DNA from 4 places in the Arthrobacter sp. 10T425 genome. Region 2 is predicted to be linked to each of the others. Evidence: riboswitches for the same ligand, from Rfam matches in the RefSeq annotation. Region 2 holds a riboswitch; each other region holds the start of a gene.
The links. A riboswitch is a leader RNA that binds a small molecule or an ion and turns the genes downstream of it on or off. The one in region 2 is predicted to bind S-adenosylmethionine.
Positions count from the first base shown of each region.

Region 1: it holds a riboswitch for S-adenosylmethionine, as region 2 does, so the genes downstream of both, AC1DDH_RS16865 (methionine ABC transporter ATP-binding protein) here and AC1DDH_RS07965 (aminotransferase class V-fold PLP-dependent enzyme) in region 2, are expected to answer to the same signal.
Region 3: it holds a riboswitch for S-adenosylmethionine, as region 2 does, so the genes downstream of both, AC1DDH_RS14545 (bifunctional o-acetylhomoserine/o-acetylserine sulfhydrylase) here and AC1DDH_RS07965 (aminotransferase class V-fold PLP-dependent enzyme) in region 2, are expected to answer to the same signal.
Region 4: it holds a riboswitch for S-adenosylmethionine, as region 2 does, so the genes downstream of both, AC1DDH_RS12495 (DUF1737 domain-containing protein) here and AC1DDH_RS07965 (aminotransferase class V-fold PLP-dependent enzyme) in region 2, are expected to answer to the same signal.

Region 1 is NZ_JBFTGZ010000016.1:28,130-35,823, forward strand. Features, by position in the region: gene sfnG (dimethylsulfone monooxygenase SfnG) at 1-199, opposite strand, end outside; gene acs (acetate--CoA ligase) at 210-2,435, opposite strand; gene AC1DDH_RS16860 (CoA-binding protein) at 2,743-3,168, shown strand; SAM riboswitch class I at 3,266-3,356, shown strand; gene AC1DDH_RS16865 (methionine ABC transporter ATP-binding protein) at 3,496-4,305, shown strand; gene AC1DDH_RS16870 (methionine ABC transporter permease) at 4,298-4,963, shown strand; gene AC1DDH_RS16875 (LLM class flavin-dependent oxidoreductase) at 5,010-6,452, shown strand; gene AC1DDH_RS16880 (MetQ/NlpA family ABC transporter substrate-binding protein) at 6,485-7,354, shown strand; gene AC1DDH_RS16885 (acyl-CoA dehydrogenase family protein) at 7,382-7,694, shown strand, end outside.
Region 2 is NZ_JBFTGZ010000005.1:134,094-141,787, reverse strand. Features, by position in the region: gene aroA (3-phosphoshikimate 1-carboxyvinyltransferase) at 1-798, shown strand, start outside; gene rsgA (ribosome small subunit-dependent GTPase A) at 782-1,897, shown strand; gene hisN (histidinol-phosphatase) at 1,974-2,804, shown strand; SAM riboswitch class IV at 2,882-2,995, shown strand; gene AC1DDH_RS07965 (aminotransferase class V-fold PLP-dependent enzyme) at 3,030-4,469, shown strand; gene AC1DDH_RS07960 (class I SAM-dependent methyltransferase) at 4,551-5,345, shown strand; gene AC1DDH_RS07955 (Nramp family divalent metal transporter) at 5,513-6,799, shown strand; gene AC1DDH_RS07950 (metal-dependent transcriptional regulator) at 6,816-7,529, shown strand; gene AC1DDH_RS07945 (fluoride efflux transporter FluC) at 7,530-7,694, shown strand, end outside.
Region 3 is NZ_JBFTGZ010000012.1:38,666-46,359, reverse strand. Features, by position in the region: gene AC1DDH_RS14555 (MFS transporter) at 1-785, opposite strand, end outside; gene metX (homoserine O-acetyltransferase MetX) at 952-2,091, opposite strand; SAM riboswitch class IV at 2,103-2,218, opposite strand; gene AC1DDH_RS14545 (bifunctional o-acetylhomoserine/o-acetylserine sulfhydrylase) at 2,402-3,718, opposite strand; SAM riboswitch class IV at 3,780-3,895, opposite strand; gene AC1DDH_RS14540 (VOC family protein) at 4,065-4,703, shown strand; gene AC1DDH_RS14535 (CPBP family intramembrane glutamic endopeptidase) at 4,878-5,645, opposite strand; gene AC1DDH_RS14530 (histidine phosphatase family protein) at 5,746-6,426, shown strand; gene AC1DDH_RS14525 (amidohydrolase family protein) at 6,474-7,694, opposite strand, start outside.
Region 4 is NZ_JBFTGZ010000009.1:138,719-146,412, forward strand. Features, by position in the region: gene cls (cardiolipin synthase) at 1-699, opposite strand, end outside; gene AC1DDH_RS12485 (aminodeoxychorismate lyase) at 793-1,761, shown strand; gene AC1DDH_RS12490 (ATP-grasp domain-containing protein) at 1,834-2,787, opposite strand; SAM riboswitch class IV at 3,106-3,219, shown strand; gene AC1DDH_RS12495 (DUF1737 domain-containing protein) at 3,247-3,555, shown strand; gene AC1DDH_RS12500 (rhodanese-like domain-containing protein) at 3,552-3,971, shown strand; gene AC1DDH_RS12505 (O-succinylhomoserine sulfhydrylase) at 3,972-5,180, shown strand; gene AC1DDH_RS12510 (hypothetical protein) at 5,248-6,339, opposite strand; gene AC1DDH_RS12515 (glycosyltransferase family 2 protein) at 6,336-7,628, opposite strand; gene AC1DDH_RS12520 (ATP-grasp domain-containing protein) at 7,615-7,694, opposite strand, start outside.

The DNA.
Region 1 (7,694 bases), on a different contig from region 2:
AGGCGGCGTACCGGGTCTGGGTCAGGGCGTATTCGAAGCCGGAGTTCTCCGCGATCCTGGCCAGCTTCTTGTTGTATTCGAAGTCCCAGCCGGTGCGCTGTTCGATGGTGGATACCACCAGGCCGCCGGAGACGTTGGGGACCCAGTAGGCGAACTTGAGCGGTTCGGAAAGACGGGCGACGTTGCTGATCTCAGTCATGGGTGTTCCTTTACTTCCGGGTGGGGCTTGCTGGTGCCAGGATTTCCGCGGCGCGGTCGCGCAGCACATCCTGGATGCCCGCGATGGATGGTTCGTTCTGCAGCGAGGTGGTGTCGCCGAGCGTTGTGCCTTCGAACAGCTGGGTCAGCAGCCGGCGCATGATCTTGCCGCTGCGGGTTTTCGGCACGTCGGGAACGACGACGACGTCCCGCGGCTTGGCGATCGGCCCGATCTGCTTCGCGACGTGCGCCTTCAGCACACCCTGGATGTCGGGGGTGGCCGCCGAATCCTTCAGCACCACGAACGCGACGATCGCGTGGCCGGTCTTTGGGTCCGCGACCGGGCAGACGCCGGCCTCCACCACGTCCGGGTGGGTGACGAGCGCCGATTCGACCTCGATGGTGGAGAGCAGGTGTCCGGAGACGTTGAGGGTGTCGTCCACCCGCCCGAGGATCCAGATGTCGCCGTCGTCGTCATACTTGGCGCCGTCACCGGCGAGGAACCAGCCCTGCTCGGCGTATTGGCGCCAGTACGAATCGAAGTAGCGGCGCGGGTTGCCCCAGACCGTCCGGGCGATCGCCGGGCCGGGGGAGTCCACCACGATGAAACCCTGGACGCCGGGCGGCACCGTGTTGCCGGCGTCGTCCACGATGCGCGTGCTGACGCCGGGCAGCGGGCGGGCCGCGCAGCCGGGCTTGAACGCGGCGTCCGTCGGTGCCGGGGAGAGGATGGTGGCGCCGGTTTCGGACTGCCACCACGTGTCCACCACGGGGGCGGTGCCGGCGCCGATGTTGGTCCGGAACCAGCGCCAGGCCTCGGGGTTGATGGCCTCGCCTACCGTGCCGAGAAGACGGATAGAGGAGAGGTCGTACGTGTCCGGGACGCCGTCCGGGAACCAGCCCATGAGGGAGCGGACCAGGGTGGGCGCGGTGTAATACTGCGTGACCGCGTAGCGTTCGATGATCTCAAAGTGCCGGCCCGGGTGCGGGGTGTTGGGCGTGCCCTCGAAGATGACCTGCGTGGCGCCGTTGGAGAGCGGGCCGTAGAGCTCATAGGTGTGCGCGGTGACCCAGGCGAGGTCGGCCGTGCACCAGTGCACGTCCTTCTCCCGCAGCGCGGGGTCGGGGTTGCTGAACAGGTGCTCGAAGCTCCATGACGCCTGTGTGAGGTAGCCGCCGGAGGTGTGGACCAGGCCCTTGGGCTTGCCGGTGGTGCCGGAGGTGTACATGATGAACAGCGGCGTCTCGGCGTCGAACGCCTCGGCTTCGTGAGTCTCGGAGGCGGTGCCGACGGCGTCGTGCCACCACACATCGCGGCCGGCGGTCATCGGGACGGTGTCCAGCTCGTCCGCGGGAGTGGTCCGGTTGACCACCAGGACGTGTTCGATGGCGTTGTCGCCGGAGACGGCGGCGTCCGCGTTGTCCTTGACCGGCACGGCGGTGCCGCGGCGGAACTGGCCGTCGGTGGTGACCAGGAGCTTGGCGCCGGTGTCCTCCACCCGGAACTTCAGGGCCTCGGCGGAGAATCCGCCGAAGACCAGGGAATGGATGGCACCGATCCGGGCCACTGCGAGGGTGATGATCACGGTTTCGGGGATGACGGGGAGGTAGATGACCACCCGGTCGCCCTTGGTGATGCCGAGATCCAGGAGGGCATTGGCGGCTTTGGAGACCTCGCGCTGGAGTCCGGCGTAGGTGACGGCACGGCGGTCGCCGGGCTCGCCCTCAAAGTGCAGGGCCACCTTGTCTCCGCGCCCCGCCGCTACGTGGCGGTCGACGCAGTTGTAGGCGACATTGAGCCTGCCCCCTTCGAACCAGGTGATCTGCGGTCCGGTGCCGGCCTCGACGTCGGCCGGGACCCGGCGGTGCGCGGTGTGCCAGGGCTTGGTTTGCTCCGTCGCGCCGCCGGGCAGGTCCGCCCAGTCGAGGCGGAGAGCCTGGGTTTCCCAGAACGCAACCGTCTCTGCCTGGACAGTTCCCGCGGTCGCGGCGCCGCTGTGCCGGGGAAGGTGGTTTCCGGAGGTGGTGCTGCGGTGACGCGCCGGCCCATCGGCGGGGACGCCGTGCACTGCGCCGTCCGTGGACTCGTTCAGGGACCATCCCGAAGAGCCGCGAGAGGAGCCGGCCGCGTCACGCAGCCCTGCTTCGTTCGCCGTCGCGTCCGAAGTGGTTTGTGGGAATGCCTCGGACGCAGTCCGGGCAAAGGTGGGCAGGGCGGAAGAATTCTCAGGGGTCATTGCTGCACTCCATCGGTCCTGGCAGTAGCACCCTTGGTTGCTCCGGCTCCCTCGAATTTCACCGAAGGAGGGCGGAGCGGTTGCGTGGGAATGGTCGTCTCACGTCACCGAGGGGTTGCTGCGGCGTCATCGATCCAGGTCTCTCGGCCGCTCGGGATGGTCACTACCTACTAGAACTTCAGATGCACGATTCCGCAAAATCGGCGTCCGGGAGCGCCGTAATATTCGTTCACCCGGCGTGGGTCCTGCCCAAATCATTCATTTATTCGACAATTGCCCGGAAAGGTCGCAGGAGTAAGGTTGATGCATGGCCCATGTTAACGATCCGGCAGTCATTGACCGCCTCATGCGAACCAAAGGCACGTGGGCGGTGGTCGGCCTCACCACCAACGAATGGCGCTCGGCGAATGAGGTCTCCCTCTATGTCCGGGACCGGATGGGCATGACCATCATTCCGGTCAACCTTCCGGGCGACGATGTCCACGGCGAGAAGGGGTACCGTTCCCTGTCTGACATCCCGGCGGAGAAGCACCCGATCGACGTCGTGGACTGCTTCGTCAACTCCCACAGGGTGGGCGCAGTCATAGACGAGGCCATCGCAGTAGGCGCCAAGGCCGTCTGGCTGCAGCTGGGCGTCTTCGACGACGCCGCGACGGACCGGGCCAAGGCCGCCGGGCTGGACGTCGTCGTGAACGCGTGCCCCGCCCGCGAAGGCTGGCGCGTGGGCATCTAACGGCCCGGGAATGACGATCAACAGATCGGGAAGAGTCGGTTACAAAATGTGACCGGCTTTTTCTGTATCCGGCCTCCTGCCGTGTGAGATGGACTCGTAACCATCCCGAGCGGCTGAGAGATCTGGCTCCGTGACGCCGCAGCAACCCCCTCCTTTGAGGACGGTGCTACCGCCAGGACCGATGGAGAACCACTGTGTTCTGAGGCTCCCCGGCTTCGCTCAGCGCTGCCCGGAAGCCAGGACCCAGGGCTTTCCTCGGGCGAGCCCGGAGGAAATCATGAACACGCAGACAGCGGCAGCGCCGCGGCCCCGAGCAGGTGGGGGCCTGTGATCGAGATCCAGAACGTCAGCACGTCATTCGCTTCGGCCGCGGGACCTTTCACGGCCGTCGATGACGTCAGCCTGCACATCAGGCGGGGCACCATCCAGGGCATCATCGGGTTCTCCGGCGCCGGCAAATCCACGCTGCTGCGCAACATCAACCTCCTCGAGCGCCCGACGTCGGGCCGCGTCCTGGTGGACGGCGTGGACCTGGTGACCCTGTCCGACGCCGAGCTCCGGACCAAGCGGCATGACATCGGCATGATTTTCCAGCACTTCAATCTCCTCAACAACCTCACGGCCCAGGAAAATGTGGAGCTGTCCCTGAAGTTCGCCGGCGTCGGGAAGGCGGAACGCCGGCGGCGGGCCGCCGAAACCCTGGAAATCGTGGACCTCGCCGACAAAGCGGGAACGTATCCGGCCAAACTCTCCGGGGGCCAGAAACAGCGGGTGGCGATCGCCCGCGCCCTCGCCACCGGGCCCAAAGTGCTGCTCTGCGACGAGCCGACGTCGGCCGTGGATCCCCGGACGACGTCATCGGTCCTGCAATACCTGGCCGACGTCAACGCCGAATTCGGCATCACAATCGTGGTGGTCACCCACGAGATGAATGTCATCAAGGCCATCGCGGACAGCGTCGCGGTCATGGAAGAAGGCCGGGTGGTGGAGCAGTTCGACCTCGCCGAACTCCAGCGCCCCGGTTTCCGCCCGGCGACGTCGATCGGCCGCTACCTGGTCTCCGATGAGATCCAGCTGGACCGCTCCGGGAGGGGCACCCACACCACAGCCGCGTCGGAGGGCCTGATCAATGTTTGACCGCATCCTGGAAGTCCTGCCCGAAATCGGCGTCGCCATGGGACAGACCCTCACCATGCTGCTGGTGGCCATCCCGCTGGCGGTGCTGCTCGGGACACCGCTGGGTGTCCAGCTCTACACCATCGGTCCCAACGGGCTCAAGCACAGGCCAAAGCTGCACCGGGTCCTGGACGGGCTGGTCAACCTGCTCCGCTCGTTCCCGTTCCTGATCCTGCTGATCGCGATCATTCCCGTGACCAGGTTCATTGTCGGCACGACCATCGGCACGGCCGCCGTCATTGTCCCGCTGACCCTCAACGCCATTCCGTATTTCGCCCGCTTCGTGGAACAGAACCTGAGCCAGCTCGGCGGCGGAGTGGTCGAAGCGGCACGGTCCATGGGCGCCAGCCGGTCCCAGATCGTCCGGGACGTCCTGATTGTGGAGGCGAAGCCCGGACTCGTCAGCTCCATCACCATCATGACCGTCAGCTTCATCTCCTACTCGGCGATGGCCGGACTGGTGGGCGGCGGCGGAATCGGCGACTTCGCCATCCGGTACGGCTATTACCGCTACGAAACGCCGCTCATGATCACCGCCATTGTCCTGATGATCCTGCTGGTCACCATCGTTCAGCTGGGCGGATCCTATGTTGCCCGGCGCCTGGACAAGCGCCTCTGAGCGCCGGCAGCACCCTCGTCCCACCTCCCACAGCGGAAAGCACCCCATGACTTCAACGCCCAGTACCCGTTTCGACGGACCCCGCCCGCGCCTGCTGATCAGCGCCTTCGTGATGAACACGTCCAGCCACATCATGGGCGGCCAGTGGCGGCGCCCGGAAGCCCAGCAGCACCGGTTCAACGAACTCCAGCTCTGGATCGACCTGGCCCGCCAGCTCGAAGGCGCCAAGTTTGACGCGATCTTCTTCGCCGACGTCGTCGGTCTCTACGGCGACTACGACGGCGGGTGGGCATCGCTGCTGAAAAAGGGCCTGCAGGTGCCGTCCAACGACCCCCTCATCCTGCTGTCCGCGCTCGCCACGGGAACGCGGGAGATCGGGCTGGCCGCGACGTCGTCGGTGATTCAAAGCCATCCGTTCCAGTTCGCCCGGCAAATGTCCACGCTGGACCACATCAGCGGCGGCCGCGTGGCCTGGAACATCGTCACCAGCGTGCTGGAAAACGCGCACCGGAACTTCAACGCCACCGAGCTGACCAAGCATGACGAACGCTACGACTGGGCGGACGAATACGTCGAGGCCGCCTACAAATTGTGGGAAGGATCCTGGGAAGACGACGCGCTGCTCCGGGACAAGGCGACCGGGGTCCACGCGGACCCGGAGAAAGTCAGCAAGATCTACCACCGCGGGCCCCGGTACTCGATCGACGGACCCCACCTCGCGGCCCCTTCACCGCAACGCACCCCGGTGCTTTTCCAGGCCGGGAGCTCCGGCCGCGGCCAGCAGTTCTGCGCCGCCAACGCCGAGGCCACCTTCACACTCGCGCCGAGCACCGAGGTGGCCGCGAAGTACACCGCGGCCGTCCGGGAACAGGCCGTTGCCGCCGGCCGCCATCCGGATGACGTGAAGTTCCTCCAGGGCATGCACTTCGTGGTGGGCGGCACCGAAGCCGAGGCGAACCGCAAAGCCGACGAGCTCGAGGACAGCCTGGACATTGAAGCCCTGCTGGCCCACGTGGGCGGCGGGTTCGGCGTCGACCTCGGCGGCCTGCCGCTGGACACCCCGCTCGGGGACCTTGAAACGGAAGGCAGCCAGGGACATCTCACGGCTATCCGCGCCTCCGTCCGCGGCGGCAACCCCACCCTCCGCGACATTGCGCTCTACCGCAGCCGGGCCAACCGGGTGGTGGGAACGCCGGACCAGATTGCCGACCGTCTCGAGCAGTGGCAGGACGCCGGAATCGACGGCATCAACATCATCAACCAGACCATCCCCGGCTCCTACACCGACTTCATCGACGGTGTGCTGCCGGAACTGCGCAGCCGCGGCCTCGCCCAGACCGGCTACGCGCCGGGAACCCTGCGCGAGAAGCTCTTCGGCGCCGGGCCACGGCTCAACGGACGGCACCCCGCCGCGGCCTTCCGGGGAGCCTTCACCGAATTCTCCGCGGCGGCCGAAAACCAGCCCGCCAGCGTTACCGCCCAGTCATAGCCCAGCGCGAACCACCACAAAGGACCAAGACCATGCAGCGTAGAAATTTCCTCAAATATGCCCTCGCCGGTGCCGGTGCTGTCTCCGCCGCGGCACTGACCGGCTGCGGCCTCACCAACCCCGGCGGTGCCGGCGCCAGCGGCGGCAAGACGATCAAGATTATCGTCACCGAGTCCGCCCCGTACCAGGAACCGACCAAGCTGGCCCAGAAGCTGCTCGCGGCCCAGGGCTGGACCCTGGAGCCCACGTACGTCACGGACATCATCCAGCCCAACCTGGCCGTGGCCAACGGCGAATTCGACGCCAACTTCTTCCAGCACAACGCCTACCTGAAGCAGTTCAACCAGGACAAGGGCCTGGAGAACGTGGGACTGTTCTACGTCTACAGCGCCCCGGGCGGCATCTGGTCTGACAAGTACAAGTCCCTGAACGAGCTCCCGGACGGCGCCAAGATCGGCATTCCCGTGGACCCGGCGAACAACGGCCGTGCCCTGTTCATGCTGCGCGACGCCGGCCTGCTGGAGCTGTCTGACGCCACCGTGATCCACACCTCGCAAAAGAACATCGCGGCCAACCCGAAGAAGCTGCAGTTCGTGGAAGTGGACCAGCAGTCCCTCGCCAAGACCCTTCCTGATGTCGACGCCGGCTTCCTGGTCGCCCGCATGGCCGCGGATGCCGGGCACAGCAAGGACGACGCGCTGGCCTTCGAAACGGATGCGGACCAGGTCCCGTTCCGGATCGTGGTTGCCGGGCGGAAGGATTTTGCCGGGTCGGAGAAGGCCGCGGCCCTTAAGGCCGCCTTCCAGTCCCCGGAGGTCAAGGCCTGGTTTGCCAGCTACCAGAAGGGCATCCTGCCCACCCCCTGGGACCAGGATCCCGCCGCCGACGCCGCCAAGCTCTAGCCCGGCCACCAGCAACCAAGGGAACGCATGTCCTACGCACCAGAGACCACAGCTCCCGGAGCACCATCGGTCGCAGCCGCCTACACCGAGGCGCCGTCGGCCGAAGCCGCCTACGAGAGGCTGGCGCAGCGTTTCCGGCCCGTGTTTGCCCGGATCGCGGAGGGCGCGCTGGCCCGCGAGCAGGACAGGGTCCTGCCCTTCGAACAGGTCCGCTGGCTGAACGAGGAAGGCTTCGGCCGGCTGCGGGTGCCCACGGAACACGGGGGCGACGGCATCGGCTTTGAGCCCTTCTTCCGGCTGCTCATCGAACTCGCCGAGGCGGATTCCTCCGTGGCCCACC
Region 2 (7,694 bases):
GTCTCCGCCCTGCTGCTGGCCGGGGCGCGCTTCACCGAGGGACTCCACCTGGAGCACGTCGGCAAGCCCGTGCCGAGCCTGGACCACATCAACATGACCGTGGCCGTGCTGCGCGGCGTGGGCGTGGCGGTCGACGACTCGGTGCCGAACCACTGGGTTGTCTCCCCCGGCCCGATCCGCGCCTTCGACGTCCGGATCGAGCAGGACCTCTCGAACGCCGGCCCCTTCCTCGCGGCGGCCCTGGCCACCGGCGGCACCGTGCGGATCCCGAACTGGCCCGCGGAAACCACCCAGGTGGGTGATCTCTGGCGCGGAATCCTGACCGCTATGGGCGCCACGGTGACGGTTGACGGCGGCACCCTGACCGTCAGCGGGGGCCCGGAGATCAAGGGCGGCGACTTCGACGAAACCAGCGAACTCGCCCCCACCGTAGCCGCGCTGTGCGCCCTCGCCACCGGCCCCTCACGGCTGGGAGGCATCGCCCACCTCCGAGGCCATGAAACGGACCGGCTCGCCGCCCTCGTCGCCGAAATCAACCGCCTCGGCGGCGACGCCGAAGAAACCCCCGACGGCCTCATCATCCGCCCGGCCGCGCTGCACGGCGGCGTCGTGCACAGCTACGCGGACCACCGCATGGCAACCGCCGGCGCCATCCTCGGCCTTGCCGTACCCGGCGTGGAAGTCGAGGACATCGCAACCACGGCCAAGACCATGCCCGATTTCCCGCAACTCTGGGAAGCGATGCTGGCCCAGGGACCCGCCGCAGATGAGGACACCGCCGGTGGCACGCAGCACTGATTCCTGGGACGAGTCCGACGTCCGGATCCGGCCGAACAAGAAGGGCACACGGCCCCGCACCAAGGACCGGCCCAGCTACGACGACGCCGTCACCGGACGCATCATCACCGTTGACCGCGGCCGCTACACCGCCGTCGTCGGCGAGGGGACCGCGGACGAACGCAAGATCATCGCGGCCCGGGCCCGGGAACTGCGCCGCAACCCGGTGGTTGCCGGCGACTTCGTCTCCCTGGTCGGGGATGTCACCGGCGAGCCCGACACTCTGGCGCGGCTGGTCAGGATCCAGGACCGCAAGACGCTGCTGCGCCGCAGCGCCGACGACACGGACCCGATCGAACGTGCCGTCGTGGCCAACGCCGACCAGCTGGTGGTGGTGGTCGCCGCTGCCAACCCCGAGCCGCGGACCGGTTTCATCGACCGCGCGCTGGTGGCCGCGTACGACGCCGGCATTGAGCCGCTGCTGCTCGTCACCAAGGCCGACGTCAAGGATCCCGCCGAGCTGCTGTCCAACTACCAGCACCTCGACTTCCCCGTCATCATCTCCAAGACCGCCGACTCCGCCGCTTCCGGCATCGACGCCCGCTCCGACGACGGGCTCTCCGCCCGGCTCGACAAGGACGCGGTATCCCAGCTGCGCGACTACCTCGACGGCAAGGTCACCGTGATGCTGGGCCACTCCGGCGTCGGCAAGTCCACCATGGTCAACGCCCTGACCGGGGCCGAGCGGGCCACAGGAGGCGTGAACGCGGTAACCGGCCGCGGCCGCCACACGTCCTCCTCGGCACTGGCGCTCAAAGTCAACGATGCCCCGGCCGGCAGCTGGATCATCGACACCCCCGGCATCCGGTCCTTCGGCCTGGCCCACGTGGACCCGGACCGGATCCTGCGTTCCTTCCCGGACCTGGAACCCGGCACCGATGATTGCGAACGCGGCTGCAAGCATGACTCCACCGCCGTCAACTGCGGCGTCGACAAGTGGGTTGCGGCCGGGCACGCGGGGCCCTCGGGACCGGCCAGGCTCGCGTCCCTGCGCCGGCTGCTGGGCACGGACCCGCGGATGGAAGCGCAGGAAACCAAGGAACTGGGCACCGTCTCCTAGCCGGACCGGCAGCGGGGCGGCGGCGCCGAGCCGCGGCCTCCCGCCCGGCGGCCCGGTTTGACGGTAGTTTGGAACCATGAGCCAACCCGCTTCGAGCTACAACGATGACCTGCGCCTTGCCCATGTACTGGCAGATTCGGTCGATTCCCAGACCATGAGCCGCTTCAAGGCGCTCGACCTTCGGATCGAGACGAAGCCCGACCTCACACCCGTCACCGATGCCGACAAATCCGCGGAAGAGGCCATCCGCGGCCAGCTCTCCCGGTCACGTCCGCGTGACGCGGTCCTGGGCGAAGAGTTCGGCAGCTCGGGCCACGGTTCCCGCCGGTGGATCATCGACCCGATCGACGGCACGAAGAACTTTGTCCGCGGCGTCCCGGTCTGGGCCACCCTGATCGCCCTCGTCGATGAGGGCGAGCCGGTGGTCGGCCTCGTCAGCGCGCCGGCACTGGGCAAGCGCTGGTGGGCCGCCAAGGGTGCAGGCGCCTACACGGGCCGCTCGCTCGCCGCCGCCACACGGTTGAAGGTATCCAACGTCTCCAATCTCGAGGACGCCTCGCTGTCCTACTCCAGCCTTGGCGGCTGGAAGGAACGCGGGAACCTGGACGAGTTCCTGGGCCTGACCGAGGAAGTGTGGCGGACCCGCGCCTACGGTGACTTCTGGTCGTACTGCCTCGTGGCCGAGGGCGCCGTGGACATCGCCTGCGAACCCGAGCTGAACCTCTACGACATGGCCGCCCTGGTGCCGATCGTGACCGAGGCCGGCGGCCGCTTCACCTCGCTCGAAGGCGAGGACGGCCCCTTCGGCGGCAACGCCCTGGCCACCAATTCGATCCTGCACTCGGAAGTGCTCAAGCGGCTCAACCCCGGACTCGACGACCTCTTTCAGGCCCACCCGAACAACTGATCCGCGCCCGTAATAATCCGCTTCACAATCGGCGGCCGCCTTTTCCCCGGCTGCGCCGATGTCCTACGCTCGATGCAGGTCACGAGTGCCAGCGCTAAACCCCGGTTTGCTGGCCGGCAACCCTCCAGTCGCGGTGGGGTGCCCCGGGTGACGACCTGGCCGGTCCGGAACGGACCCGGCAAGCGCGGATTCCCACGGTGTGGGGTCCTGTTCGAGTGAGGTCCCATGACAACTGCCATTTTCCCCGTTGCCCCTGAATTCCATGCACGGCTTGCCCTCGCGGCCCGCCCGCTGGCAGCCGTCACCGGGGCCGAAATCCAGGCCCCGCTGATCACCGGCGGCCACGCGCGCTACGCCAACCTCGACTACGGCGCCTCCGCCCCGGCCCTGTCCGTGGTCTCGGCCTACCTGAACGAAATCCTGCCGTACTACGCAAGCGTGCACCGCGGGGCCGGCTACGCATCGCAGATCAGCACCTCCGTCTACGAGAACGCCCGGGACATCGTGCGGGACTTCGTGGGCGGCCGGCCCGGCGATTCCGTGATCTTCACGCGCAACACCACCGATTCCCTGAACCTGCTGGCCGGCTGCCTGCCGCTGCGCGACGGGCGGCCCGCGGGCGAGGTCCTCTACCTCGACATCGAACACCACGCCAACCTCCTGCCCTGGCAGAATGTCCCGCACCGCAGCGTCGTGGCCGCCGCCACCCTCGCGGCCACCGTGGACCGCCTGCGCGACGAACTCGCCCGCGGCGGCGTCAGTCTGTTGGCCGTCACCGGCGCCTCCAACGTCACCGGGGAGATCCTCCCGATCCGGACCCTGGCCGCACTGGCGCACGAATACGGCGCCAGGATCGTTGTCGACGCCGCGCAGCTCGCCCCGCACCGGCGGATCAATATCGCCGCGGACGACGTCGATTACCTCGCCTTCTCGGGGCACAAGCTGTACGCCCCGTTCGGCGCCGGCGTGCTGGTGGGGCGGACGGACTGGCTCGACGCCGGCACCCCGCACCTGGCCGGCGGCGGCGCGGTCCGCGATGCCCGGCTCGACTCCGTCAGCTGGACCACGGGACCTGCCCGGCACGAGGGCGGCTCGCCGAACGTCCTCGGTGCGGCGGCCCTCGCCCGCGCCACCCAGGTCATTGCAGCCCTGGACCCGGAGCAGTGGCAGGCCCACGAGGACGCCATCCGGTCCTTCCTCGTCGAGGGCCTCCAGGGCATCGAAGGGGTAACCGTGCACCGGATCTTTGCCGATTCAGCTTCCGATTCTTCCTCCGCTTCTTCCACTGGAGGCGATCAGCCGGACACCGGCACGATCGGCGTCGTGAACTTTTCCGTGGAAGGCTACGACGCCGGACTGGTGGCCGCCTACCTGTCGGCCGAACACGGCATTGGCCTGCGCGACGGCCGCTTCTGTGCCCACCCGCTGCTCAAGCGGCTCGGCCTGCCCGCCGGCTCCCTGCGGGCCAGCTTCGGCCTCGGCTCACGGCTGGAGGACGCCGAACGCCTGCTGGCCGGCCTGCAGCAGCTGCGGCAGAACGGACTCGGCTGGGATTACGTGGTGGATGCCGGCCGCTGGGTGCCGGCCAACGATACCCGCAGCTACCCCCACTGGGCGCCGAACACCCCGGGCACCGCCGGCGCTGCGCCCTGCACCCTCGACTAGCGCAGGATCAGGGCCCGGCGCGGGTGCGGTAAATTCGAAAGGTATCTGAAACCAGCAGGACCTTCCCGAAGGAGATCGCACGTGGCAAGCGCCTGCCCCAGGCTGCACAGCGGAGCTAGGCTCCACAGCGGACCGAAGCTGCACAGCGAGCGGCGCCAGGAACTCGGACAAAGCTTCCAGGACGGCGGCGAGCACTATGAACGCGTCCGCCCCGGCTATCCGCAGGAGTCGGCCGACTGGCTGGTCCCGGCGGGAGCCAGGGACGCCGCGGACATTGGCGCGGGCACCGGGAAGTTCACTTCCCTTTTGGCAGAACGCGGACTGGCCGCGGTGGCCGTGGACCCCTCTGCCGACATGCTTGAGCAGTTGCGCCGGACCCTGCCGGACGTCACCGCCATCGAGGGCAGCGCCGAGGACACCGGTCTCGAGCCGGAGTCCTTTGACCTGGTCACGGTTGCCCAGGCGTGGCACTGGTGCGACCCGGGCCTGGCCAGCGCCGAGATTGCCCGGATCCTGCGGCCGCACGGCGTGCTGGGCCTGATCTGGAACCAGCTGGACACCAGCGTGCCCTGGGTGCACCGGCTCTCCCGGATCATGCACGCCGGGGACGTCCACAAGCCGCACTTCCGTCCGGCCGTGGGCCCCGAGTTCGCCGGGCTGGAGAGCCACCTGACGCGCTGGGAGGATTCCGTCACGACGGAGGACATCCAGGAGCTGGCCAAGTCCCGCAGCTACTATCTCGCGGCATCGGACTCCACCCGGGCCAAGGTCACAGCCAACCTCGCCTGGTATCTGCACGAACACCTGGGACACACCCCAGGCGAGGTGCTCCGGCTGCCCTACCTGACCCAGACGTGGCGGGCCTTCCGGGCCTGATGCACGCTCACCCCGGATTGCCCCGGATTGCACGCAGCGCCCGCCGGGCTTATTGTTTCGGTATGCCTAATAAATTCTTATAGGCACACGAAACTTTGACACCGGCTGTTTTCCGGCCGGCGCCGATCATCGCGTCAACGCCGACGCGCCAATCACAGGAGCTGGCAGTGCTGGAGCTAACGGGACACGGGCAACCGGCGCAGGACGCCCCCACTTACAAACACCCGGGTGCCCGGAGGGCGCTGATCGGCCTGTTGGGACCGGCCTTCGTGGCGTCGATCGCCTACGTGGACCCCGGAAACGTGGCCGCCAACCTGACCGCCGGAGCGCAGTACGGCTACCTGCTGGTGTGGGTCCTCGTGGCCGCCAACGTCATGGCCGTGCTCGTCCAGTACCAGTCCGCCAAGCTCGGGATCGTCACGGGCAAGAGCCTTCCGGAGATCCTTGGTGAACGGCTCAAGCCGTTCTGGCGCCGCGCCTTCTGGGTGCAGGCCGAAGTTGTCGCCGCCGCCACCGATCTCGCGGAGGTGGTGGGCGGCGCAATTGCCCTGTACCTGCTTTTCGGCCTGCCCCTCCCCCTTGGCGCCCTGATTGTCGGCGCCGTGTCAATGCTCCTGCTCGCGGTCCAGGCCCGGCAGAAACAGCGGCCGTTCGAATTCATCATCATGTTCCTGCTCGGCATCATCACAGTCGGCTTCCTGGCCGGGCTGTTCATCAGCCCGCCCGATCCGGGAGCCGCCCTGGCCGGGCTCATGCCCGGCTTCCAGGGACCGGACACCGTACTGTTGGCCGCCAGCATGCTCGGGGCCACCGTCATGCCGCACGCCATCTACGTCCACTCGGCCCTGTCCCGGGACCGGCACCGGCCGGACGAACACCTGCATGTTCCCCCGGCGGCCATCGCGCGCCTGGTCCGGGCCACCCGGTTCGACGTCGTGGCCGCCCTCGCGATCGCCGGACTGGTCAACATCGGCATGCTGCTCCTGGCCGCCTCCACCCTCGGCGGCGAAGAAGGCACGGACACGATCGAGGGCGCGCACGCCGCCATCACCGCCAACCTCGGCCCGATCGTCGGCGTGATCTTCGCGGTCGGGCTGCTCGCCTCAGGCCTGGCATCGACCTCGGTGGGCTGCTATGCCGGCGGCACCATCATGCAGGGCCTGCTCAAGATCCGGATCCCCGTCATGGCCCGGCGCGTCGTGACCCTCATCCCCGCCGTCGTGCTGCTGGCGGTGGGCTTCGACCCCACCTGGGCGCTCGTCCTGAGCCAGGTGGTCCTCAGCTTCGGGATTCCCTTTGTCCTGGTCCCGCTGGTGGTGCTGACCAGCAACAAAGCCCTGATGGGCCGGTTCGCCGACGGCCCGGCCCTCCGAGTCGCCGCCATCATCAGCGTGGTGCTCGTAGTGGCTCTCAACCTGGTGCTGCTGTGGCTCACTTTCTCCGGAAGCAGCTGACGGTAGGCTTAGGTCTGTGAAGACCAGTACGCCCTCCTCCTCGATCGAGGACTACGTCAAGGTCATCTATTCGTTCACCGAGTGGCAGCGCAAGCCCATCACCTCCACGCAGCTGGCGCAGCGCCTGGGCGTCGCCAACTCCTCGGTTTCGGAAATGGTCCGCAAGCTCAAGGACCAGGGCCTCGTGGACCACAAGCCCTACAGCGCCGTCACGCTCACCAGCGATGGAGTCCGGCTCGCCCTGTCCATGGTCCGGCGGCACCGGCTGATCGAGACTTTCCTCGTCCGCGAGCTGGGGTACCGCTGGGACGAGGTCCATGACGAAGCCGAACTCCTGGAACACGCCGTCTCGGACACCTTTATTGAACGCATGGCGGCCAAGCTGGGGAACCCCACCCGGGACCCGCACGGCGATCCCATTCCGGCAGCCGACGGCTCGGTGCTGATGCCCGCCGCCCACCGCCTGAGCGAACTCGACGACGGCCACACCGGCCGGATCACCCGGATCAGCGACGAGAACCCGGAGCTCCTGCGCTATCTCGCCGCAGAGGACATCGACCTCGACGCCGAAGTGGAGGTGGTGGGCCGGCGTCCCTTCGGTGGCCCCATGGTAGTGCGGATCGGTTCCGCCGCGGCACCGCGCGAATTCGATTTCGCCGACGAGGTCGCCTCGGCCCTCTGGGTCCACAGCGATGCTGGGCACGCCGGCTGCAGCGTCACGGAGAGCTGAGTGAAGGGTGCGCTGGACGAGCGCCGGGCCGTGCCGCGCCCCGGCGTGCCGGGGTGGAAGGCCTGGTCCGCCGTCGCCGTCGGCGGGCTGATCGGAACCGAGCTGCGTTTCGGCGCCGGCCTGATTTTTCCCGAAAGCGCCGGCGCGGTGCCGTGGACCACGTTG
Region 3 (7,694 bases), on a different contig from region 2:
AAGCGCAGGCCCATCGCGGTGAAGACGCCGCGCGGGTAGCGGCGGAAGACTTCGGCCACGCCGTAGCCCTTGTTTTCAACCTCGACTTCTTTTTGGGCCTCCAGGAAGATGGGGGCGTCCTGGACCTTGGTGCGGATGTAGTAGCCGACCAGCACGATCACGGCGGAGAGCCAGAAGGCGACGCGCCAGCCCCAGCTGAGGAAGTCGGCGGAGGACAGCACGGAGGACAGCGTGAACAGCACGGCGGTGGCGAGCAGGTTGCCGAGCGGAACGGCGGACTGGGGCCAGCTGGCCCAGAACCCGCGGGACTTGCTGGGGCTGTGCTCGGCGACGAGGAGGACGGCGCCGCCCCATTCGCCGCCGACGGCGAAGCCCTGGGCGAAGCGCAGGAAGACCAGCAGCGCCGGGGCCCAGTAGCCGATCTGCGCGAAGGTGGGCAGGCAGCCCATCAGGAAGGTGGAAACGCCCACCAGGAGGATGCTGACCTGGAGCAGCTGCTTGCGGCCGAACTTGTCGCCGAAGTGGCCGAAGACGATGCCGCCGATCGGGCGGGCGACGAATCCGACGGCGTAGGTCAGGAACGCGGCGATAATGCCGTCGAGTTCCGTGCCCGAATTGGGGAAGAACGTCTTGCCGAAGACCAGCGTGGCGGCGGAGGCGTAGAGGAAGAATTCATACCACTCCACCACCGTGCCGGCCATGGAGGCCGTTACTACCTTCTTCAGTCCGGACGTTTTGACGTCCGGCTCGTCTGCGCGCGTTGTCGCGGCGTTTTCCGTGCTCATGTGAACTCCTTCGGTGTCGCCTTCGACACCCTGCGGACCATTGGACTGAGGACGCCCGTGATGTAGGGCACATGGCGTCATTCCCCATGAGTATGGACGCTCCCGCCCTGAGCCTCAACGGCCATTAGTGCAGAGCGCATCTGCAAAAATGCACAAGCGGGCCGGCCTAGTGGCCGAAGAAGGTCCCCCGAAGCTGCCCGCTCAGCTGGCCGATTTCGGTCAGGAAGCCGTCGTGGCCGATCGGCGCTTCAATGATGTGCAGTTCCGGGCCGCCCGGCAGGGCCTCTGCCAGTTGACGGGACTGGGCCGGGAAATACAGGCGGTCCGAGTCCACGGCCGCCACCAGGAACTCGGCGGTGGCCGGAGCCAGTGCCTCCCCGAGGCTTCCGCGCCCCCGGCACACATCGTGGCTCATGAGGGCTTCGGTGATCGCGATGTAGCTGTTCGCGTCGAAACGCCGGGCCAGTTTGCTGCCCTGGTGGTCCAGGTAGCTTTCCACCTGGTAGCGCCCGCGTCCGGCCAGCGATCCGGCTTCCAGGGGCGTCTCGGACTCCTGGGCGTTGCGGCCAAACCGGCCGTCCAGTTCGGCCGCTGAGCGGTAGGTGATGTGCGCGATGCGCCGGGCGAGGGCGAGCCCTGCTTCGGGTTCCGGGCCGCCGTAGTAGTCCCCGCCCTTGAAGTGGGGGTCCTGGCGGATGGCCAGCGTCTGGGCCTGCGCGAAGGCAATCTGTTCGGCGGTGCTGCTGGCGCCGACGGAAATCACGGCGCAGCGCCGGACCCGGCCGGGAAACGTGACGGCCCATTCAAGGGCGCGCGCGCCGCCGAGCGAGCCGCCCAGCACCGCGTACCAGCTGCCGATGCCCAGGGCATCGGCCAGCCGCGCCTCGGCGGCGGCGGTGTCCCGCAGGGTGACCAGCGGGAACCGCGATCCCCAAGGGCGCCCGTCGGGGGCCGGGGTGGAAGGCCCGGTGGATCCGTAGCAGCCGCCCAGGATGTTGATCGAAACGACGAAATACTTGTCCGTGTCCACGGGAGCCCCGGGTCCGGCGAGCTGTTCCCACCAGCCGGGCTCCCCGCTCTCGCCGCGGGTCACGTGTGTGTCGCCGGTCAGGGCGTGTTCAATGAGCACGGCGTTGGAGGCGTCCGCGTTCAGGGTCCCCCACGTCTCGTAGGCGAGCACCACATCCGGCAACGGAGTCCCGGATTCGAGCTGCAGATCACCGATCCTGACGAACTGGACGGTCCCGTCAGGGGTCCGGGATGGTTTGGTTTCGGGAACACCCGTGCGGGTGACGGCAATCGTCATGTGAGGACCTATCTTCGCGCTTGCCCGCCGTCAGCTGACCGGCAGGCCAGGTCTTCACCCGGGGCACCCCGCCGCAAAAGGAGGGTTGCCGGCCAGCAAGCCGGGGCTGTCGCTGGCACTCATGACCTGGTACGAGTCTACGAAACGGGGTGCGGAAATGACGAAGATTATGACTTCCATGTGACAGCCGGACCCGTCAGCACCGCAGACTCCCCACCTTTGACAGCCGTGACCGGCGGGTCGCCCCGAAGTGCCGGCGATTCCCGGTGTCATGCCCGTAAAGGTGGGGAAATTCGGCGTGGGCTTCGGCCTAGGCGGACTTGGCCGCGCGGAATCCGGCGTCGAGGTCCGCCAGGATGTCGTCAATGTGCTCCAGTCCCACCGAAAGCCTCACCAGCCCGGGGTTCACCCCGGCGATCACCTGCTGTTCGGGCGAGAGCTGGCTGTGGGTGGTCGACGCCGGATGGATCACCAGCGACCGGACATCGCCGATGTTCGCGACGTGCGAGTGCAGTTCGAGGGCATCGACGAACCGCTTGCCGGCCTCCGCTCCCCCTGCAATGTTGAACGCCACGACGGCGCCGGTCCCCTTGGGCCCGTACTTGCGGCCGCGCTCGTACCAGGGGCTGGACGGCAGCCCGGCGTAGGCGACCGATTCGACGTCGTTCCGCCCCTCCAGCCAGTGCGCCACCTTCGTGGCGTTGGCCACGTGGCGCTCGACGCGCAGGCTCAGCGTTTCGATGCCCTGGGCGATGAGGAACGCGTTGAACGGGGACACCGCGGAGCCGAGGTCGCGCAGGAGCTGGACCCGGGCCTTGAGGATGTAGGAGAGATTCGCGCCCAGCGCGCCGCCCGCTCCGAGGTCGCGGGCATAGACCAGGCCGTTGTAGGTGGGGTCGGGGGTGTTGAAGCCGGGGAACCGCTCCGGGTCCTTCCCGAAGTCGAAGTTGCCGGAGTCCACGATCACGCCGGCGATCGCGGCGCCGTGCCCGCCGAGGTACTTGGTGGCGGAATGGACCACGATGTCCGCGCCCCACTCGATCGGCCGGATCAGGTAGGGGGTGGAGAGCGTGTTGTCGACAACCAGCGGCACGCCGGCCTCGTGCGCCACCCGGGAGACGCCCTCGATGTCCAGGACGTCCTGGCGGGGGTTGGAGACCACTTCGCCGAAGAACAGCTTGGTGTTGGGCTGGACGGCGTCCCGCCACTGGTCCAGGTTGTCCGGGTCCGCCACGAAGGTCACGGAGATGCCGAACTTCTTCAGCGTGTGCGCGAGCAGGTTGTAGGTTCCGCCATAGAGGCTGGGGCTGGCCACCACATGGTCCCCGGCCTCGGCGATATTGAGGATGGCGAACGTCTCGGCGGCCTGGCCGGAGCTGAGCAGCAGCGCCGCGAGACCGCCTTCCAGGCTGGCGACGCGCTGTTCGACGGCATCCTGGGTCGGGTTGCCGATCCGGGTGTAGATGGGCGCGAGCTCGGCGAGCGCAAAGCGGTTCGCGGCGCTTTCGGCGCTGGGGAACACGAACGACGTCGTCTGGTAGATAGGCAGGGAACGCGCGCCGGTGGCGCTGTCCGGCTCCTGGCCGGCGTGGATCTGGCGGGTTTCAAAGGACCAGGCGTTGGACATTGGTGCTCCTCGAGTCACTGGGCACAGCACCGGCCGGGGCTTTCGGCCCGAACCGGAAAAGGCGCCGCGCTTGCCCTCCGGCGGGCGCCGGACGGCCAGGTCATCACCCGGGGCACCCCACCGCGATACGAGGGTTGCCGGCCAGCAAGCCGGGGCTGTGCGCTGGCACTCATAACCTGACTCCAGTGTAGGAATGGCGGCGGAGCCCTGGATAGCTTTGTGACGAAGATGAAGACGGCCGCCGTGACGGAGCATCCGGGGCGCCGCGTTCCGCGCCCCAGGACGTCCCACGACGGTTAGGGGAGCCTAAGCTGAGAGGTCCATCACAAAGTGCCAAGATGATGGCATGCGCATGGATCACGTCTCTTACGCCTGTGAACACGATGGCTTGGCAGCCACCACTGAACGTATTGCGTCTGCCCTCGGCGTTGAAGCCGTGAAGGGTGGAGTGCACCCCCGTTTCGGGACACGCAACATGATTATCCCGCTCGCGGGACACAAGTACCTGGAAGTCGTGGAGGTCCTGAACCACCCGGCTTCCGACAAGGCCCCGTTCGGCCAGGCCGTCCGGGCACGCTCCGAGGCCGGCGGCGGCTGGATGGGCTGGTGCGTCGAGGTTGACGACCTGGCCCCGTTCGAGGAGCGGCTCGGCCGCGCCGCCGTCAACGGCAACCGGAAGTTTCCCGATGGCCGCGAACTGGTCTGGAAGCAGATCGGCATCCTGGGGCTCATCGCCGACCCCCAGGTGCCGTACATGCTCAAGTGGGAGGGCGACCCGGAGTTGCACCCGTCCAACGCCTACGCGAGCGATGTCAAGATGTCCGCACTGACCATTGCCGGTTCGGCCGAGCGCGTCACGGAGTGGCTGGGCGAACCGGTTGAAAAGCCGCTGGAAGACGTCGCCGTGAACTGGATCGCGCCGCACGGTACTCCCGGCATCCTCTCAGTCACCTTCGAGACCGCCTCCGGAGCGGTCACGATCTAACGCTCCACCCGCCCCACGCTTCGGCCGCCATCTCTTAGGTGCCAACGATGTCACCTAGGAGACGGCGGCCGAGATCATTTAAGGCCTGCTCCTAAAAGCAACGCGGGGCCACTTCGCGCCCGTCCGGGGGCTCCGGATGGGCCCGAAGGGACCCCGCCTTGCTTTGCGGGGAACTCAGCCCAGGCCCACGGCCTTGCCGAACAGGCTGAACCCCACGAACGCCACGGTGTCCAGGATGGCGTGGGCGATCACCAACGGCATCACCCGTTTGGTCCGGATGTAGAACAGCGCGAAGACGACGCCCATCACCGCGTTGCCGATGAACGGCCCGAACCCCTGGTACAGGTGATAGCTGCCGCGGAGCAGGGCGCTGGCGGCGATGGCCGCCGGCACGCTCCAGCCCAGTTTCCCGAGCCGGTCCAGCAGGTACGCCACCACAATCACTTCCTCGACCACCGCGTGCCGGATCGCGGACAGGACCAGCACCGGCACGGTCCACCAGTACGCGTCCAGGGCACTGGGGATGATCGCCGTCGTGATCCCCAGCGCCCGGCCGGCGGCGTAGAGCCCCAGGGACGGAATGCCGATGAGCGCGGCGAGTCCGAGACCCTGCAGGAGGTCCTTGCCGGGCCGGGCGAAGTCGAAGCCGATCCTTCGGAACGCCGAGGTTCCGCGCTCACCGGCCGGCCAGTGCTCGGTGAGGAAGTAGATCACGAGGGCCACCGGGACCAGGGCGAAGATGATGTCCAGCAACTGGTAGGTGAGGTCGAAGTATTCGCGTGCGCTCTGTGAGCGGTTCAGGGTGGATGTCCCCTGGGCCAGCGGCGCCGTGGTCATCTTGTCCAGCAACTGCACCAGGGAGTAGATCGCGGACTGCCCCAGCGACAACCCCAGGACAATCAACACTTCGAACCGCAGCCGACGGCGGGAGGGAACCAACATGGTTCTATCTTGCCTGCACTTGCCGATAGTTTGCTGGTGCCCGCGGGGTGCCGGCCGCGCCGGCACCCCCGGCTTTTTGGGAGCCCTATGCTAGGGGAGTATGAGTGCGCCCCGGAAAATCATCATGATCCGGCACGGCCAGTCTGCCGCCAATGCCGACACCTCGATCTACAACCGTGTTCCGGACTACCGGATCCCGTTGACCGCGCTGGGCCTGGAGCAGGCCACCGCGGCCGGGGAGGAGGTCCGGCGCCAGCTGGACGGCCGCCCCGTGTGCGTCTACGTCTCCCCTTACCTGCGCGCCTACCAGACCCTCGAGGCGCTGAATCTCGGCCCGCTCGTGGAGCGGGTGATCGAGGAACCGCGCCTGCGCGAACAGGACTGGGCCAACTTTCAGATCGCCGGCGACATCGAGGACCAGAAGGAGCTCCGCAACGCCTACGGGCACTTCTTCTACCGCTTCCGCGAGGGCGAGTCCGGTTCCGATGTGTATGACAGGATTTCTTCCTTCATGGAAACCCTGCACCGGCACTGGTCCCGGCCCGGCTATGCCCCGAACGCGCTGTTTGTGACGCACGGATTGACCATGCGGCTGTTCTGCATGCGCTGGTTCCACTGGTCGGTGGAATATTTCGAGTCCCTGAATAACCCCGAGAACGCCGAGGTCCGCACCCTGCTGCGCACTTCGCACGGCAAGTACGAGCTCGACAAGCCCTTCACGCAGTGGGAGAAGAGGCGCGTGGACGAGACCGTCCTCGACGCACCGCCCATGATGTTCTAGGGCGGCCCGGCCGGGGCCGGAGCCAGCCAGGTCAGCGGACCGGCCCGCTAACGGACCGGCTGCGCTACACCGGCGCGCCACACCGCGTGCGTCAGGGGGATGCCTGGCCGGTAGGCCAGATGCGTGGCGGAAGGCGCGTTGAGCAGGTGCAGGTCCGCGCGGTGTCCGACGGCGATCGAGCCCACCGCGCGTTCGCCGTCGGCGTCGTTCCCGGACTCCCGGCCCAGGGCCAGCGCGCCGCCGTAGGTCGCGGCGCGCACCGCCTCGTGGACGCTGAGCCGCATCTGCAGCACGGCGGTGGTGACGCAGAACGCCATGGAGCTGGTGTAGGACGTGCCGGGGTTGCAGTTGGAGGCCAGCGCCAGCTGCACGCCGGCGTCGAGCAGTTCACGGCCGGGGGCCAGCGGCTGCCGGGTGGAGAGATCGCAGGCCGGCAGGCACGTGGCGACCGTGCCGCGCTGCCCGGATCCGGGCGTGCCGCTGCCGCCGGCGGCGTCCCAGCCGGACCAGCTGCCGGCAAGGGCATCGACATCCGCGGCCGAAAGGTAGTTCACGTGGTCCACGCTCGCGGCGCCGACTTCCACGGCCAGCCTGACGCCGGGGCCCTCGCCGAGCTGGTTGCCGTGGACGCGCAGCCCCAGCCCGGCGGCCTTGCAGGCCAGCAGCACCCGGCGGGACTGGTCCTCGTTGAACGCGCCCTGCTCGCAAAAGACGTCGGCCCAGCGGACGTAGGGCAGGACTGCGGTGAGCATCGGCCCGCAGACCAGCTCCGTGTATTCTTCCGCGTCCATCCCGGCGGGCACAAGGTGCGCCCCCAGGTAAGTCACCTCGTCCGCCACGGTGGAGGCGATGCGGGCGCTGCGGGCCTCGTTCTCGAGGTCCAGGCCGTAGCCGGTTTTGGTCTCCAGGTAGGTGGTGCCCTGCGACACGGCCTCCGCGACGCGGCCCATCGCCAGCCGGGTCAGGTCGAAGTCGCTCGTGCTCCGGGTGGCGCCGGTGGTGACGGCGATCCCGCCGGCGCTGTAGCTTTCTCCCGCCATCCGGGCCTCGAACTCGGCAGTGCGGTCCCCCGCGAAGATCAGGTGCGTGTGCGAGTCGACCCAGCCCGGGAGGAGCGCCCGGCCACCGGCATCCACCCGTTCGTCCGCGGCCGGGGCGTCGGCCGCGGGCCCTAGCCAGGAAATCCGCTCCCCCTCGATCACCACCGCCGCGTCGCGGAGGACGCGGTGTTCCGCGTCCTGGGTCATCAGTTCGGCGATATTGGTGAT
Region 4 (7,694 bases), on a different contig from region 2:
CATGATCTTGCGGTGGTTGCGCAGGTCCGGTCGGCGCCACTGCCCCTGCAGCGGGCTGAGCGGCAGCATGGGCCGCCAGCGGATCTTGCTCGCCTTGAGCCGGGCGATCAGCTTGCGATAGCCCTTGATGCGAAGCGTGCCAAGGTGATCGAACAGGACACGGACCTCGACGCCGCGCTCGGCGGCCTCTTCCAGCGCGGTCAGCAGATCGTCCGTGACGTGGTCCGAGCTCATGATGTAGAACTCGGCGTTGACGAAGGACTTTGCGCCGCGGACCGCCGCGGCCATCGCCTTGATGGAGTCGGGGTAGCCGGGCAGCAGCTCCACTTGGTTACCGTCCACCATCGGCAGCGAGCCCAGCGTCTTGTTCAGTTCCGCGGCGGAAGCCACCCATTCGGGTCCGGCGTAGCGGCTTTCCAGCATCGCCAGTTCCGAGGTCCCGGCGCGCACTCGGGTATTGACCGCGTCCTGCTGCGCGCGGCGCTTGCGGGAGAGCCGGAAGTTGCCGAACAGCAGGAACAGGAGCAGGCCGATGGTCGGCACGATGAAGATGCCCAGCAGCCACGCCATCGCGGTGGTGGGCCGCCGGTTTCCGGGGATGATGCCCAGTGCCAGCACTCGGATGGCGAAGTCGATCACCGTCAAAATCAGAATCGCCCAGGACGGTAAAGTCTCCGCCAGCGGAAATGGCCACAGCACAGGCGAACCCCTCAACGTACAAGCCACGCGGAACAGTTCCGAACGGGCAGTGACCAAATCCTATCCCGGGACCACCGAGACTAAGCTTTAGCCATGACCACTCCTGCCCCTGTTCCCGCGCCCGCGACCGTTCTGGTCTTCCTCGACCCGGCGTTCGACGGCGGCCGCGTTGCCGACGCGTCGCAGCCGCAGCTGATGGCCACGGACCTGGGCGCCACCCGCGGCGACGGTGTTTTCGAATCCCTCCTGGCCGTCGGCGGCCGGCCCCGCAAGATCCAGGCACACCTGACCCGTCTGGCCGGCTCTGCCCGGCTTCTGGAGCTGGACATCCCCGCCGAGGATGCATGGCGACGGGCGGTGGAAACCGCCATCTGCGAGTTCCGCGGGCAGGAACCCGCCGCGGCTGCACCGGGCGGCGCGGCGCAGGACGAGGTGGTGGTGAAGCTGATTGTCACCCGCGGGCCGGAGGGCGCGGCTGCCCCCACGTGCTGGGTCCAGGCCTCCGCCCCGGCCGCCGCGGGACGGCGGCAGCGCGAGACCGGGATCGACGTCATCCTGCTCGACCGCGGCTACGACAGTGAAGTCGGCGAGCGCGCCCCGTGGCTCCTGCTCGGCGCCAAGACCCTTTCCTACGCCGTGAACATGGCGGCGCTGCGCTACGCCCACCGGCAGGGCGCCGACGACGTCATCTTCACGTCCGCGGATGGCCGGGTGCTGGAAGGTCCGACGTCGACCGTTTTGCTGGCCCATCTGGAAACCTCGGACGACGGCGCCGGCGGCGTCAGCACCATCCGGCGGCTCATCACGCCCCAGCTGGACAGCGGCATCCTGCCCGGCACATCACAGGGCGCCCTGTTCACCGCCGCCAAGGCCGCCGGCTGGGAGCTGGGTTACGGCCCGCTGGAGCCGAAGGACCTGCTGGACGCCGACGCGGTCTGGCTGATCTCCAGCATCCGGCTCCTGGCCCCGGTCAACCACATCGACGGGCAGGAAATCGGCACCCCGGAACTCCGGCGCCAACTCACGGCCGAACTCAACGCCCTCTTCGCGACCATCGAATAGCAACGCGGGGTCAGTTACGGCCCATCCCATGTCCCCGGATGGGCCGTAAGTGACCCCGCGTTGGTGTTGCGCTCACCCCAGGGCGTCCGCGGGCACTGCCGGGCACAGGCGGAACGAGGCCGGGTTGAACGCCGGGAGCATGAACGTTGCGAGCACGGCGCCGAGCATTTCCGGGGCCCAGGTGCTGTTCTCCCCCAGGGTCGCGCAGACACCCAGCACCACGGGCGTTCCGTCGGTGCGGCGGCGGATCTGGACCTGGACCGGCCCGGTCAGCCCGAGCGCGCGGACGGCGGCCAGGCCCAGCTTGCGCACATCCCCGGCCTGGTTCGCCGGCACCCTGCGGCTGACCTCGTCGCTGCCGGCGCGTCCATACGGAGTCCTGGTCTTCTCGAGGACCACCGCCACCGGCGCCATCGCGTTGCGTGCCGGGGTGCCGAACACCAGGCACACATAGTCGGCGCCCGGGATAAATTCCTGGACCAGTTGCCCCGCCGGCATGTTCTTCCAGCTAACGGAGTCGGTTCCGGCCAGCAGGTGGATACCATGGGAGCCTTTGAAGACCCGCGGCTTGACCACCACGGGGCCGCTGAGGCCGGCGAGGGAAGCCGGCGCGGCGGCGAGGTCGCCCGGAACCGCGAACCGGGGCACCGGGATGCCGGCCGCTTGCAGCGCCCAGGTGGCGAACAGGTGGTCGTTGGCGAGGGCAACCGCGGCGGGGTCGGCCACGATGATCCGCACGTCCTGGGCGAATCCCGCGCGGGCCGCGGCCAGGACCGGGAGTTCCACGGTGAGGGTCGGAATGATGACGTTGATGGCTTCGCGGTCCACCACCCGGCGCAGGTCCAGGACCATGTCCGGGTTCGTCGCCGGCAGGAGCCTGACCGCGGCGGCGGGAGCCTCCCCGGCCTGGCGGGTGTCGGCACGGGCGTCGGAGCCGAGGTACGGGAGGCCCCGGGCTTCGAGCTGGGCCGCGACGGCCCGTCCGGCGGCGCTTGTAATCCCGGTAACGAGTATGCGCGGGCCCACGATTGCTCCATTCCGCCGTCACCGGCCGGACCGCGGCTGCGGCTCCGACCGTTCCAGCCTCCGATTCCCAGACAGCTTGTTGATGGACAGACGAGTCGATTCCGGGACTGCTTGATTCACACATTGCTCGAATCACCTGCAGCTCCGGCCGACTCGTCGGACCTAATCCCCCCAGTAAACGGCGAAACGTCCCGGCAGACACGAGTGGGCTGTACCCGAAACTGGAGCCCGCCACTACTCGCCCGGGCCGCGGTCCGGTTACGGAACATGACGACGGCGGCGGTGCGGGCCGGCGTCGCAGGTGTTACGTTTTTGGGGAGTAATGAGAACCGGTGCCAAGCCCTGACTGGCCGGTCGGCAACCCTCCCTTTCGCGGCGGGGTGCCTCAGGTGAATACTCGGCAATCGAGAATTCGAGCTGCAAGCGTGAAAGAGGAGATCCGTCGTGACCGACACGTCAATACCCACAACAGCCGCGCCCGGCACAGCACCCGGTACCGCACCCGGGGGCGAGGAGAGGCTGGCCTACCGCCTGTTCACCGGGGCGGATGACCGCGCCTTTTGCGAGCGGGTGTCAGCCGCCCTGGCCGAGGGCTACGTGCTGCATGGAAGCCCCGCCGCCAGCTTCAACGGAAGCACCGTGATCGTGGCGCAGGCGCTGGTCCTGCCGGCCGCGATTGCCAGTGCGGACGCCGCCGTGGCCAATGCGGTTGATGAGCTCGACGCCGACGAATTTGGCGCCGACGGGGCCTTCGCGGGCCACGCATGAGCTACGCCGGAGACCTCAGCCCGCAGGAGGCGTGGGCCAAGCTGGAGGCCGGAGCCATCCTGGTGGATGTCCGGACCGAGGGCGAATGGGCCCACATCGGCATCCCGGACACCGCGGCCGCGGGCGAGAGCCGCAACGATCCGCTCTTCATCCAGTGGAACCTCGCTGGCGGCACGCCGAACCCGCACTTCGTGGAACAGCTAAGGCAGCAGGCGCCGGAGGACACCGCCGTCGAACTGGTGTTCCTTTGCCGTTCCGGGGCCCGGTCGATCGCGGCCGCGACGGCCGCGACGGCCGCCGGCTACACCTCGTACAACGTCCTTGAGGGCTTCGAAGGCGAGACCGACCGCTTTGGCGAACGCACCGTCAATGGCTGGAAGAACCGCGGCCTGCCCACCAACCTCGGAAAGATCTAAGTGACTTTCAATCCCGACGCCGCCGGCTGGGCGGCCGACACCCAGGCCGTCCGTGGCGGCCTTGACCGCACCGGCTTCCAGGAAACCACCGAGCCGATCTTCCTCAATTCAGGATTCGTCTACGAGTCCGCGGCCGCCGCCGAGCGCGCCTTCACCGGTGAGGACGAGCGCTTCGTCTACTCCCGCTACGGCAACCCCTCCGTCGCCACCTTCCAGGAGCGGCTCCGGCTGCTCGAGGGAACGGAGGCGTGTTTCGCGACGGCGTCCGGCATGTCCGCCGTCTTCACCGCCCTGGGCGCGCTGTTGGCGGCCGGCGACCGGGTGGTCGCGGCCCGCTCGCTGTTCGGCTCGTGCTTCGTGATCCTCAACGAAATCCTGCCGCGCTGGGGTGTCGAGACGGTCTTCGTGGACGGCCCGGACCTGGAGCAGTGGAAATCCGCGCTGTCCGAGCCGACCACGGCGGTGTTCTTCGAGTCGCCGTCGAACCCGATGCAGGAAATCGTGGACATCGCCGCCGTGAGCAAACTGGCGCACGCGGCCGGCGCCACGGTGGTGGTTGACAACGTCTTCGCCACCCCGCTGCTCCAGCGCTGCGGCGACCTCGGCGCGGACGTGGTGGTCTACTCCGGCACCAAGCACATCGACGGCCAGGGCCGCGTCCTGGGCGGGGCCATCCTGGGCACCAAGGAATTCATCGACGGGCCCGTCAAGCAGCTCATGCGGCACACCGGTCCGGCGCTTTCGGCGTTCAACGCCTGGGTGCTCACCAAGGGCCTGGAGACCATGGCCCTGCGCGTCAACCATTCCTCGGCCTCCGCGCTGCGGCTGGCCGAATGGCTCGAGGGACAGCCCGCGGTCGGCTGGGTAAAGTACCCGCTGCTGCCGTCCCACCCGCAGTACCCGCTCGCAGTGCAGCAGATGAAGGCCGGCGGGACCGTGCTCACCCTGGAGCTGCAGCCCTCCCCCGGGCGCACGGCGAAGCAGGCCGCGTTCGCACTCCTGGACGCGCTGCGGATCATCGACATCTCCAACAACCTGGGGGACGCCAAGACGCTCATCACGCACCCGGCCACCACCACGCACCGCGCGATGGGCCCGGAAGGCCGCGCGGCGATCGGGCTCAGCGACGGCGTGGTCCGGCTCTCGGTGGGCCTGGAGGATGTGGAGGACCTGATCCGCGACCTCGGCCAGGCGCTCAAGCAGGTCTAGGCGCTCAAACAGGTCTAAACACTCAAGCAGGTCCAGGCGCTCAAAGCAGGTCCAGGGCCATGGCCGCTCAGGCCCAGGCCGCCTTGAGCGCCCGCCAGGCGTCGTCGTCCAGCATGCTGGACGGTGTGACGGCGACGGCGGCCGCCCCGCCGGAGACAGACGCCTCCAGCCCGGCCGCCAGGTCCGCGGCGGAGATGCGCCCGTCCTTGGCCCACATCCCGACCGAGATGGCGAACTTCCCGGACCGCTTCGCCATGGCCGCGGCCAGCTCGGCGGAATAGGCGGGAGCGGCGTCGTTGAGCCCGAAGTAGTCCCACAAGACCAGCCGGTCCGCGGCCGCGGCGAGCAGCCCGTAGTCATGGCCGCTCTCCGGCCGGTCGCCGGCGGGATCGTCCCACGGCGCCCGGACGTCCATGTCGAGCGTGGCACCGTTCGCGTGGGCGGCCGCCGCCGCCTTGGCCACGATGGCCGCCACCGCCTTCGACCGCCAGGCCCCAAGGCTCGGGTGTTCGACGTCGATGTCCCCGTTCGCGAGCCGCGGCCAGTCCGTCCCGCCGCTGGCCAGCCGGTAGGAATCGCGGTCGTCGCCGCCGTAGGTGTTGTTATCGAACATCAGTTCCGTCAAGGCCACGGCGTCCGGCTGGTACCGCCTGGTCACCTCGGCCACCAAGTCGACCAGCCGCTCCCCGACGGGTCCCGTCGTGAGTGCGCTGACGCTGGCGAACTCCGTGGAGCGGGTGCCGTCGAAGTTGATGCCGGCCAGGCCCGGGTTGGTACGGATCCAGCCGGGGATCAGCAGGTCGATGGTCAGTGTGATCCTGCGTTTCCTGCCATCACCGCCGGTCCCCAGTGCCTTGACCGCTTCGGCCACGTGGTCACGGCCCGGGACGGCCTCCACCTCGGGGTGGGCGTCCCAAGGGAACGCCGTCCAGTCCAGCCGCCCCACGCTGATGGTGACGCTGTTGGCGTTGACCTCATCGAGCCGTCTGGCCAGTTCCGGCAGCGTCGAGGCGGCGTCGACCACAGTTTCGTAGCCGACGCCGACAGTGCGCTCCGCGGCGGGCGCCGTGGGTCCCTGCGGCCCGCCGCACCCAGTGGCAGAAAGGGCCAGCACCGACAGGAGCACGAGGGCAGGGAAGGCAGCCGGTCTGCGCCTCAAACGCTGACGTCCGGGCGCACCGCCGGGGCGGTGACGCTGACCACACCGGTCCGCGTCAGCTTGTTCCAGTGCGCCTCCTTGCCACGGAGTTCCTGCACCAGCGCGGCCACCATAGTCAGGCTCGTAAACACGGAATAGAGCGGGATGAGCGGGAGCGCCCAGGCGTGCCGCAGGTCCTTCCACGCCCTGTTCATGGCCAGGGCAAACACCGTGAGCAGCAACGTGATGAACAGGCCCACCCAGCCAAGGATTGCCCAGACGTCCGCGCCGAACGGACTGCGGCCCAGCGCCGTGAGGAAGACCAGATCCACGAGTACCAGGATCTGGAGCACCGGGAGCACCACCATGGTGATGGTGTTGAACAGCAGGTACGCGCCGAACTGTCCGTGCCGGAGGTTGCCGATCATGCGCTTGTGCACACCCATGGTCTGCAGCAGCCCGCGGGCCCAGCGGACGCGCTGGCGCCAGAGCGCCCGGACCGTTGACGGCGACTCGGCATAGACCAGCGCGCGCGGGGCGAAGACCACCCGGTAGCCTGCCTTGTGCACCCGCCAGGTGAGTTCCAGGTCCTCGCCTACCGTGTCTTCGCGGAACGGCCCGATCTCCTCCAGGATCCGGCGGGGGAACGCCCCAATGTTGCCGGAGACGATCGGGAGGCAGCCGATCATGGTCAGGGCGCGCCTGACCATCCCGGTGCCGACATGGCTGATGAAGGCCAGCATCCGGGTCTGGACCCGGTCCAGGTTTACCGGCCTGTCGTCGCCGCACACGGCCCCGGTGCGCTGGTCAGTGAAACCCTGGAGCATCCGCTTGACGGTGTTCTGGGAGAAGATCCCGTCAGCGTCGACAAACATGAGGACCTCGCCCGTGGCGTGGCGGATGCCCAGGTTCAGGGCCGCCCCCTTGCCGGCATTGGCCTGGGTCAGGACCGTGATCCGGGGATCCGTCGCGGCGAGCGCGCGCATCAGCCCGGCCGTGTTGTCAGTGGAGCCGTCATCCACGAGCACCACCTCGTACCGCTCGTACAGGGTGAGCTGAATGGAGCGGACGCAGTTTTCGATGACGGTCGCCTCGTTGAAAGCCGGGACGATGATCGACACGCTGGGCCGCTCATCCAGCAGGGTGGGCGTTGCGCGGCGGCGGCGCCCCGCACGGAGTTCAAACCAGACGGACAGCGGCAGCACGAGCATCTTCACGAGCCCGAACACCAGAATCGGCAGGCCGATGAGGAGCAGGAGGTACTCGGCCCCGGGGACGGCTGATGCGGAGGCGGAACTAAACCAGGACATGGGCGTACGCTCCTGTGCTTTGCCGGAAAGAGGCCGGGTTGAAGGAGGGAAGGGCAAACGACGCCA